Regions from separate parts of the Streptomyces sp. NPDC057963 genome, predicted to be linked through region 1. Evidence: predicted binding sites of a transcription regulator. Region 1 holds the regulator's gene; each other region holds the start of a gene.

The links. The regulator HrcA, encoded in region 1, represses chaperone genes, less so after heat shock. The targets are predictions, from matches to a motif close to TTNGCACTCNGNNNNNCNGAGTGCNAA.
Region 2: a site for HrcA is predicted at 1,149-1,175, ahead of groES (co-chaperone GroES). Genes of this name have one in related genera too.
Region 3: a site for HrcA is predicted at 1,581-1,607, ahead of groL (chaperonin GroEL). Genes of this name have one in related genera too.

What each region holds. Positions count from the first base shown of each region.
Region 1 covers NZ_JBHVPX010000007.1:149,783-153,012, forward strand. The annotation lists gene ACFVT1_RS18465 (MBL fold metallo-hydrolase) at 1-613, opposite strand, end outside; gene hrcA (heat-inducible transcriptional repressor HrcA) at 811-1,827, shown strand; gene dnaJ (molecular chaperone DnaJ) at 1,828-2,964, shown strand; gene ACFVT1_RS18480 (nitronate monooxygenase) at 3,126-3,230, shown strand, end outside.
Region 2 covers NZ_JBHVPX010000001.1:196,354-199,583, reverse strand. The annotation lists gene ACFVT1_RS00855 (polysaccharide deacetylase family protein) at 1-288, shown strand, start outside; gene ACFVT1_RS00850 (hypothetical protein) at 285-644, shown strand; gene ACFVT1_RS00845 (DUF6234 family protein) at 530-841, opposite strand; gene groES (co-chaperone GroES) at 1,327-1,635, shown strand; gene groL (chaperonin GroEL) at 1,733-3,230, shown strand, end outside.
Region 3 covers NZ_JBHVPX010000001.1:586,747-589,976, reverse strand. The annotation lists gene thrC (threonine synthase) at 1-511, shown strand, start outside; gene ACFVT1_RS02780 (MoaD/ThiS family protein) at 541-819, shown strand; gene ACFVT1_RS02775 (cold-shock protein) at 1,242-1,448, shown strand; gene groL (chaperonin GroEL) at 1,770-3,230, shown strand, end outside.

The DNA of each region.
Region 1 (3,230 bases):
GCGCCAGCAGCCGGTCCAGCGCGGCCGGCCAGCGGGCAGGCACCGCGTCCCGGCCCGCCTGCGGTTCACCGGACTCCTCGACCAGGTCGCCGCAGAGCACCACCGCGGGGGAGCCGGGGACGAGCGCCACCAGGTCGTGGCCGCTGTGGGCGGGGCCCACGTTCGCCAGCAGCACCTGACGGCCGCCCAGGTCGAGCGTCCACTCGCCGCACACCTCGTGGTGGGGCGCCACCACCACGCCGGCGGCCTCCGCCGCGTCGTGCTCGGACAGCCCGTGGCGGACCGCGGAGGCGTACAGCGCGTCCGCCCCGGACTTCAGCAGGTCCGCCATGCCGACCGCTCCGTACACCTGGACGCCGGAGAACGCCGCGGTGCCCAGCACATGGTCGAAGTGCGGGTGGCTGAGTGCGATATGCGTCACCTTCCGGCCGAGCAGGGCCTGTGCCTGGGCACGTACTTCGGCGCCTTCGCGGAGCGTCGATCCGGTGTCGTAGAGCAGTACTCCATCGGCTCCGACCACCAGCGCGACGGTCGCATCCCATCCTGGAAGGCGCCGTCGGCCCATTCCGTGACCGAGTCGCTCCCAGCCGAACTCTTCCCAAGAGACGTTCATACCGGGACGCTATCGGCAACGACCTGCGTGGTCACGCGGTAGCGTGGCCGGTCGCCCTTGCTAGGTCCCCACTCGGCCGCCGTACACTGGCCGGGGGATTGCTGGCACTCGCGAGGACAGAGTGCCAGGCGGATTCCTGGGAATGAAACAGGGAACGGCCCGAGAACCACCGAGGAACACAGCTGGAGGTGTGCGCCATGCTCAGCGAACGCAGACTCGAAGTGCTGCGCGCCATCGTCCAGGACTACGTCGGCACCGAGGAGCCGGTGGGCTCCAAGGCGCTCACCGAGCGGCACAAGCTGGGGGTCTCCCCGGCCACCGTCCGCAACGACATGGCGGTGCTGGAGGACGAGGGCTTCATCGCCCAGCCCCACACCAGTGCGGGGCGTATCCCGACGGACAAGGGCTACCGGCTCTTCGTCGACAGGCTCGCGGGCGTCAAGCCCCTCTCGTCGCCGGAACGCCGGGCCATTCACAACTTCCTCGACGGCGCCGTCGACCTCGACGACGTCGTGGGCCGCACCGTACGGCTGCTCGCGCAGCTGACCCGGCAGGTCGCCATCGTGCAGTACCCCTCGCTGACCCGGTCCACGGTGCGGCATGTGGAACTGCTGTCGCTGGCGTCCGCCCGGCTGATGCTCGTGCTGATCACGGACACCGGCCGGGTCGAACAGCGCATGATCGACTGCCCCGCCCCCTTCGGTGAGACCTCTCTCGCCGATCTGCGGGCCCGGCTCAACAGCCGGGTCGTCGGACGCCGTTTCGCGGATGTCCCGCAGCTGGTGCAGGACCTGCCGGAATCATTCGAGAGCGAGGACCGGGGAACCGTGTCCACCGTGCTCTCCACCCTGCTCGAAACCCTCGTCGAGGAGACGGAGGAGCGGCTGATGATCGGCGGCACCTCCAACCTCACCCGCTTCGGGCACGACTTCCCGGTGATGATCCGGCCGGTGCTGGAGGCACTGGAGGAGCAGGTCGTGCTGCTGAAGCTGCTCGGCGAGGCCAAGGACTCAGGCATGACCGTACGGATCGGGCACGAGAACGCCCACGAGGGGCTCAACTCCACGTCCGTCGTCGCGGTCGGCTACGGTTCGGGCGACGAGGCAGTCGCCAAACTCGGCGTGGTCGGACCGACCCGCATGGACTACCCCGGAACGATGGGAGCGGTACGCGCAGTGGCACGTTACGTCGGACAGATCCTGGCGGAGTCGTAAGTGGCCACGGACTACTACGCCGTACTCGGCGTGCGCCGCGACGCATCTCAGGACGAGATCAAGAAGGCATTCCGGCGGCTCGCCCGCGAGCTGCATCCGGATGTGAACCCCGATCCGAAGACCCAGGAGCGGTTCAAGGAGATCAACGCCGCCTACGAGGTGTTGTCGGACCCGCAGAAGAAGCAGGTCTACGACCTCGGCGGCGACCCGCTGTCCGCCTCCGGCGGCGGTGGCGCGGGCGGGTTCGGACAGGGTGGCTTCGGCAACTTCTCCGACATCATGGACGCGTTCTTCGGTACGTCGTCGCAGCGCGGGCCCCGTTCGCGCACGCGGCGCGGCCAGGACGCCATGATCCGGCTGGAGATCGATCTCGCCGAGGCCGCGTTCGGCACGACCAAGGACATCCAGGTCGACACGGCCGTGGTCTGTACGACCTGCAGCGGCGAGGGTGCCGCGCCGGGCACCTCCGCCCAGACCTGTGACATGTGCCGCGGCCGCGGCGAGGTCTCGCAGGTCACCCGGTCCTTCCTCGGCCAGGTCATGACCTCGCGGCCCTGCCCGCAGTGCCAGGGCTTCGGCACGGTCGTGCCGACCCCGTGCCCGGAGTGCGCCGGCGACGGCCGTATCCGGTCCCGGCGCACGCTCACCGTGAAGATCCCCGCCGGTGTCGACAACGGCACCCGCATCCAGCTCGCGGGCGAGGGCGAGGTCGGCCCCGGCGGCGGCCCGGCCGGCGATCTGTACGTGGAGATCCACGAACTGCCGCACGCGGTGTTCCAGCGCCGCGGTGACGACCTGCACTGCACGGTCACCATCCCCATGACGGCGGGCGCGCTCGGCACCAAGGTGCCGCTGGAGACGCTCGACGGACTGGAGGAGGTCGACATCCGGCCCGGCACCCAGTCCGGCCAGTCGGTCCCGCTGCACGGCCGCGGCATCACACATCTGCGCGGCGGCGGGCGCGGCGATCTGATCGTGCACGTCGAGGTCATGACCCCGACGAAGCTGGACCCGGAGCAGGAGAGGCTGCTGCGCGACCTGGCGAAGCTGCGCGGCGAGGAGCGGCCCACCGGCCAGTTCCAGCCCGGACAGCAGGGGCTGTTCTCCCGTCTGAAGGACGCCTTCAACGGCCGCTGACGGTTCCCGGGGACGGTTTCGTACGCCGTCCCCGCGGCACCGTTCCCGAACGCCGGACGGGCTCGCTCACCGAGCCCGTCCGGCGTTCGCGCACAGATTTGAGGACAAAGGGGACCCGGGCCGGGCACGCCACGGCGGGCGGGACGTGACACGATGCGGTCATGTCATCCGTGTTGACCGATCTCTGCCGGTATCCGATCGTGCAGGCCCCGATGGCGGGTGGTGTGTCCTGTCCGCAGCTCGTCGCGGCCGTCGCCGAGGCGGGC
Region 2 (3,230 bases), on a different contig from region 1:
AAGCGCCCCACCCTCTTCCGGCCGCCGTACGGCAACTACAACGGCGACACGCTCCGGATCGCCAAGTCCTGCGGCATCAAGGCCGTGCCGCTCTGGAACGCGGAGGCGTTCCCGGACCACATGGAGTGGCGCGAGGAGGACCAGGACCTGCACCCCGGCGACATCATCCTCACGCACTTCCGGGGACCGAAGGAATGGGGTGCCGGCATGGCCGACCTGGTCCGCGCGGTCATGAAGACCGTCACGGACAAGGGGTACGCCGTGGCCCGGCTCGAGGACTACGTATGAGAGGGGCGTACCGGCCGCTCGCCGGACTGCTGGCGGCCGGTGCGCTCCTGACCGCCATCGCCGGGTGCGCGCAGTCGGTGGACCCGATCGAACGGCTGGGCCGCAAGGCCGCGCAGAGGGTGGCCCACCCCCGGCCGACCCCCGCGGCGGGCTCGCAGGCGCGTCCGCGCGGTGGGCGTGGTGATCACGGTGAGCGTGGCGACCACGGGGCGCCGGGGTCGCTGGTCGTCATCGCCTGCGATCAGCCGCCGGAGTCCAGGCACTCGTGGTTGTCGCCGCCGCTGAGGCACTGGTGGCCGGACCGGCCGGGACCGTCCGAAGGGGTGGAGGCCGGCGCCGGGTGCGAGCGGCGGTAGTCCTCGTGCCCGGTCGGCACCGTCACCGCGCTCAGCAGCAGAGCCACCAGGATCCGGATCGCCCCGCCCGCGGCAGGCCCGCGCGGATCAGTGCCGCGGCGATCAGGCAGACCACCGCGGCGATCCCGCCGAAGACGAGGACGGGCGTCCGGTCCATCGGCGGCGGCCCCACCGGCTCCTGTCCGCGGGGGTCCCACCGCGCGAAGGCCAGGCAGTAGGCGGCGGCCGTGCAGATCAGCCCCTCCAGAACCACCAGCAGCAGGCCCGGCGGCACGTCGAGGCAGCCGCTCGCCGCGGGCGGGGAGTCCCGTGCGGCCGAGGGGCGGGGCGAGGAAGAGCCCGGCGGCGGCGGTGGGTACGGAGGTTCGAGCATGAACCCACAGTCGTACGGAACGGTGCGGTCCGTCCCCGCGTTGTCCCCATGGTGCCCGGACCGTTGCCTGCGGCCGGCCCTCCGCCGCACCGCGCGCCGACGGGGATTTCCCGACGCCACGACTGGCTGGATTGGCACTCCGCTTGACCGAGTGCTAATCGCGGTCATAGTCTCGGTGCTGGCACTCACCACTGGAGAGTGCCAGCAGTACTGTGCGACTGGCAGGTCCGGCACCCGCGACGACGGATCCACCTGGTCGCCACCCAAAGACTGTTACCCCGTGAGATCTCCGAAGGGGGAGACCGGATCGTGTCGACCGCCAGCACCAAGGTTGCGATCAAGCCGCTCGAGGACCGCATTGTGGTCCAGCCGCTCGACGCCGAGCAGACCACGGCCTCCGGCCTGGTCATTCCGGACACCGCCAAGGAGAAGCCCCAGGAGGGCGTCGTCCTGGCCGTGGGACCGGGCCGCTTCGAGAACGGCGAGCGCCTTCCGCTCGACGTCAAGACCGGCGACGTCGTGCTCTACAGCAAGTACGGCGGCACCGAGGTGAAGTACAACGGCGAGGAGTACCTCGTCCTCTCGGCTCGCGACGTGCTCGCGATCATCGAGAAGTAATTCACCCACGTTTTCTGTTCTGCGCCCCTGGCCCCCTGCGAACTAACCAGCCGGGCGGTCGGGGGCGCAGTTCGTTCGAGAGGAAAGCTCAGCTCCCATGGCGAAGATCCTGAAGTTCGACGAGGACGCCCGTCGCGCCCTTGAGCGCGGCGTCAACAAGCTTGCCGACACGGTCAAGGTGACGATCGGCCCCAAGGGCCGCAACGTCGTCATCGACAAGAAGTTCGGCGCTCCCACCATCACCAACGACGGTGTCACCATCGCGCGCGAGGTCGAGCTCGACGACCCGTACGAGAACCTCGGTGCCCAGCTGGTGAAGGAGGTGGCGACCAAGACCAACGACGTCGCGGGTGACGGTACGACCACCGCCACCGTGCTGGCCCAGGCGCTCGTCCGCGAGGGTCTGCGCAACGTCGCCGCGGGTGCGTCCCCGGCCGCCCTGAAGAAGGGCATCGACGCCGCGGTCAAGGCCGTGTCCGAGGAGCTCCTCGCGACCGCCCGCCCGATCGACGACAAGACCGACATCGCCGCCGTGGCCGCGCTCTCCGCGCAGGACCCGCAGGTCGGCGAGCTCATCGCCGAGGCGATGGACAAGGTCGGCAAGGACGGCGTCATCACCGTCGAGGAGTCCAACACCTTCGGGCTGGACCTCGACTTCACCGAGGGCATGGCCTTCGACAAGGGCTACCTGTCCCCGTACATGGTGACCGACCAGGAGCGTATGGAGGCCGTCCTCGACGACCCGTACATCCTGATCCACCAGGGCAAGATCGGCGCGATCCAGGAGCTGCTCCCGCTGCTGGAGAAGGTCATCCAGGCCGGTGGCTCCAAGCCGCTGCTGATCATCGCCGAGGACGTCGAGGGCGAGGCCCTGTCGACCCTGGTCGTCAACAAGATCCGTGGCACCTTCAACGCCGTCGCAGTGAAGGCCCCGGGCTTCGGTGACCGCCGCAAGGCCATGCTCGGCGACATCGCCACCCTCACCGGTGCGACCGTCATCGCCGAGGAGGTCGGTCTCAAGCTTGAGCAGGCCGGTCTGGACGTGCTGGGCACCGCCCGCCGCGTCACGGTCTCCAAGGACGACACGACGATCGTGGACGGCGGCGGCGAGCCCGGCGACGTCAAGGGCCGGGTCAACCAGATCAAGGCCGAGATCGAGGGCACGGACTCCGACTGGGACCGCGAGAAGCTCCAGGAGCGCCTCGCGAAGCTGGCCGGCGGCGTGTGCGTGATCCGCGTCGGTGCCGCCACCGAGGTGGAGCTCAAGGAGAAGAAGCACCGTCTGGAGGACGCCATCTCCGCGACCCGCGCCGCGGTCGAGGAGGGCATCGTCTCCGGTGGTGGCTCCGCTCTGGTCCACGCCGTCAAGGTCCTGGAGGGCAACCTCGACAAGACCGGCGACGAGGCCACCGGTGTCGCGGTCGTGCGCCGCGCCGCCGTCGAGCCGCTGCGCTGGATCGCCGAGAACGCCGGCCTTGAGGGCTACGTCATCACCTCGAAGGTCTCCGAGCTCGACAAGGGCCAGGGCTTCAACGCCGCGACCGGCGAGTACGGCGACCTGGTGAAGGCCGGCGTCATCGACCCGGTCAAGGTCA
Region 3 (3,230 bases), on a different contig from region 1:
GCTCACGAAGATCGACAAGGGGCTCCAGGAGCTGATCAAGCTCGGTCTGGTCGAGGACAAGCCGTACAAGATCTTCGGTGCCCAGGCCGAGGGCTGCTCCCCGGTCTCCACCGCCTTCAAGGCCGGACTCGACGTCGTACGGCCCCAGAAGCCGAACACCATCGCCAAGTCCCTGGCGATCGGCAACCCGGCCGACGGCCCGTACGTCCTGGACATCGCCCGCCGCACCGGCGGCGCGGTCGAGGACGTCGACGACGAGCAGGTCGTCGATGCGATCAAGCTGCTGGCGCGCACCGAGGGCATCTTCGCGGAGACGGCCGGCGGGGTGACGGTCGGCGTGACGAAGAAGCTCATCGAGGCCGGTCTGCTCGACCCGGCGCTGACCACCGTCGTCCTCAACACCGGTGACGGCCTCAAGACCCTGGACGCGGTGGCCGCCACCTCGCAGGCGACCGCGACGATCCGCCCGAGCCTGGACGCGTTCCGCGCCGCCGGCCTCGCCACCAGCTGATCACCCGAGACCGAAGAGAGGCACCCGCCATGAGCGTCAAGGTCCGCATCCCCACCATCCTCCGCACCTACACGGGCGGCCAGGCCGAGGTCCCGGCGGAGGGCTCGACCCTCTCGCAGGTCATCGGGTCCCTGGAGCAGAACCACCCGGGCATCGCCGCCCGCGTCCTGGACGACCAGGGCAAGCTGCGCCGCTTCGTGAACGTGTACGTCAACGACGACGACGTGCGCTTCGAGGGCGGCCTGGAGACGGCGACGCCGGACGGCGCCGGCATCTCGATCATCCCGGCGGTCGCGGGCGGCTGCTGATCCCCTGTCCGGTTTCACGGCGTTATCGGAATTGCCCCCTCTGCGAGAGAAGCGGAGGGGGCAATTCTGCATGGTTGAGCGCGGTACAGTGTGGGAAGTCCCCCCAGCTGCCCGTGCCGCCCGCATACGAGAATGCGCCCGGTCGCGACAAGAAGCAGCCAAAGTGCTCGATCTCCTTGCGCCATAAGTCGCCTTTGCCCGGCCCGACTTGCCCTGGAATCTCATGAATCCCTCATATTCGGGCGTTCGGTGCTGCCCAGAATTCTCGTCCGATTGACCTGTTGCAGAGGGCAGTTGGGCAGATACATTCGGCCGCGGTCGACGCGTTCCGGCGCACACACCCTCTCCTGTCGGAGGGTGAGTTCTGACCCGGGTCCGCGAAGTGCGGTCCTGTGCAAGGGCCAGTAATAGGGGAGTTAGGCATGGCTCAGGGCACCGTCAAGTGGTTCAACGCGGAGAAGGGGTACGGCTTCATCGCGGTCGACGGTGGTGCGGATGTTTTCGTCCACTACAGCGCGATCCAGATGGACGGGTACCGCACCCTCGAAGAGGGTCAGCGAGTTGAATTCGAGATCTCGCAGGGCCAGAAGGGGCCGCAGGCGGACATGGTCAAGCTCGCCGTCGGCTGAGCTCGACGCGGTCGGCCAACGACACTACTCACGCACGGAGGGCCCGTACCCCTGGGGTACGGGCCCTCCGTGCGTCCGTGCGTCCGGGGCCGCCCGGGAGGGGGCGTGGTTGTCCACATCCCGAGGGGGACGCTTGCACTCTCCGGGGTCGAGTGCTAATCATTGGCGTTAGCACTCTCCAGGTGAGAGTGACAGAACTTGGATCGGGCCGGTGAGGCCCGCAGGTCCGGTGGGGCAAGGAACCGCCGGTCACGCAGGCCGTCCGTCGCGGGCGCCACTCGGTCCGGAGAAATCCACCCCTGTCCGGGAGGACCACTTCACATGGCCAAGATCATCGCGTTCGACGAGGAGGCCCGGCGCGGTCTCGAGCGCGGCATGAACCAGCTCGCCGACGCCGTCAAGGTCACCCTTGGCCCCAAGGGTCGCAACGTCGTCCTTGAGAAGAAGTGGGGCGCCCCCACGATCACCAACGATGGTGTGTCCATCGCCAAGGAGATCGAGCTGGAGGACCCGTACGAGAAGATCGGTGCGGAGCTGGTCAAGGAGGTCGCCAAGAAGACGGACGACGTCGCCGGCGACGGTACGACCACCGCCACCGTTCTCGCCCAGGCGCTCGTCCGCGAGGGCCTTCGCAACGTCGCCGCGGGTGCCAACCCGATGGCCCTCAAGCGGGGTATCGAGAAGGCCGTCGAGGCCGTCTCCGCCGCCCTCCTGGAGCAGGCCAAGGACGTGGAGACCAAGGAGCAGATCGCTTCGACCGCCTCCATCTCCGCCGCCGACACCCAGATCGGCGAGCTCATCGCCGAGGCCATGGACAAGGTCGGCAAGGAAGGCGTCATCACCGTCGAGGAGTCCCAGACCTTCGGTCTGGAGCTGGAGCTCACCGAGGGTATGCGCTTCGACAAGGGCTACATCTCGGCGTACTTCGCCACGGACATGGAGCGCATGGAGTCGTCCCTCGACGACCCGTACATCCTGATCGTGAACTCGAAGGTCAGCAACGTGAAGGACCTCCTTCCGCTGCTGGAGAAGGTCATGCAGTCCGGCAAGCCGCTGCTGATCATCGCCGAGGACGTCGAGGGCGAGGCCCTGTCGACCCTGGTCGTCAACAAGATCCGTGGCACCTTCAAGTCCGTCGCCGTCAAGGCCCCGGGCTTCGGTGACCGCCGCAAGGCCATGCTCGGCGACATCGCCATCCTCACCGGTGGCACCGTCATCTCCGAGGAGGTCGGCCTCAAGCTGGAGAACGCCGGTCTCGACCTGCTCGGCCGCGCCCGCAAGGTCGTCATCACCAAGGACGAGACCACGATCGTCGACGGTGCCGGTGACAGCGACCAGGTTCAGGGTCGCGTCAACCAGATCCGTGCCGAGATCGAGAACTCCGACTCGGACTACGACCGCGAGAAGCTTCAGGAGCGCCTCGCGAAGCTGGCCGGCGGCGTGGCCGTCATCAAGGCCGGTGCCGCGACCGAGGTCGAGCTCAAGGAGCGCAAGCACCGCATCGAGGACGCGGTGCGCAACGCCAAGGCCGCCGTCGAGGAGGGCATCGTCGCCGGTGGTGGCGTGGCTCTGCTCCAGGCCTCGGCCGTCTTCGAGAAGCTGGAGCTCTCGGGTGACGAGGCGACCGGCGCCAACGCCGTCAAGCTGGCGCTGGAGGCCCCGCTCAAGCAGATCGCCGTCAACGGTGGTCTCGAAGGCGGCGTCGTCGTCGAGAAGGTGCGCAACCTGGCCGTCGGCCACGGTCTGAACGCCGCGACCGGCGAGTACGTCGACATGATCGCC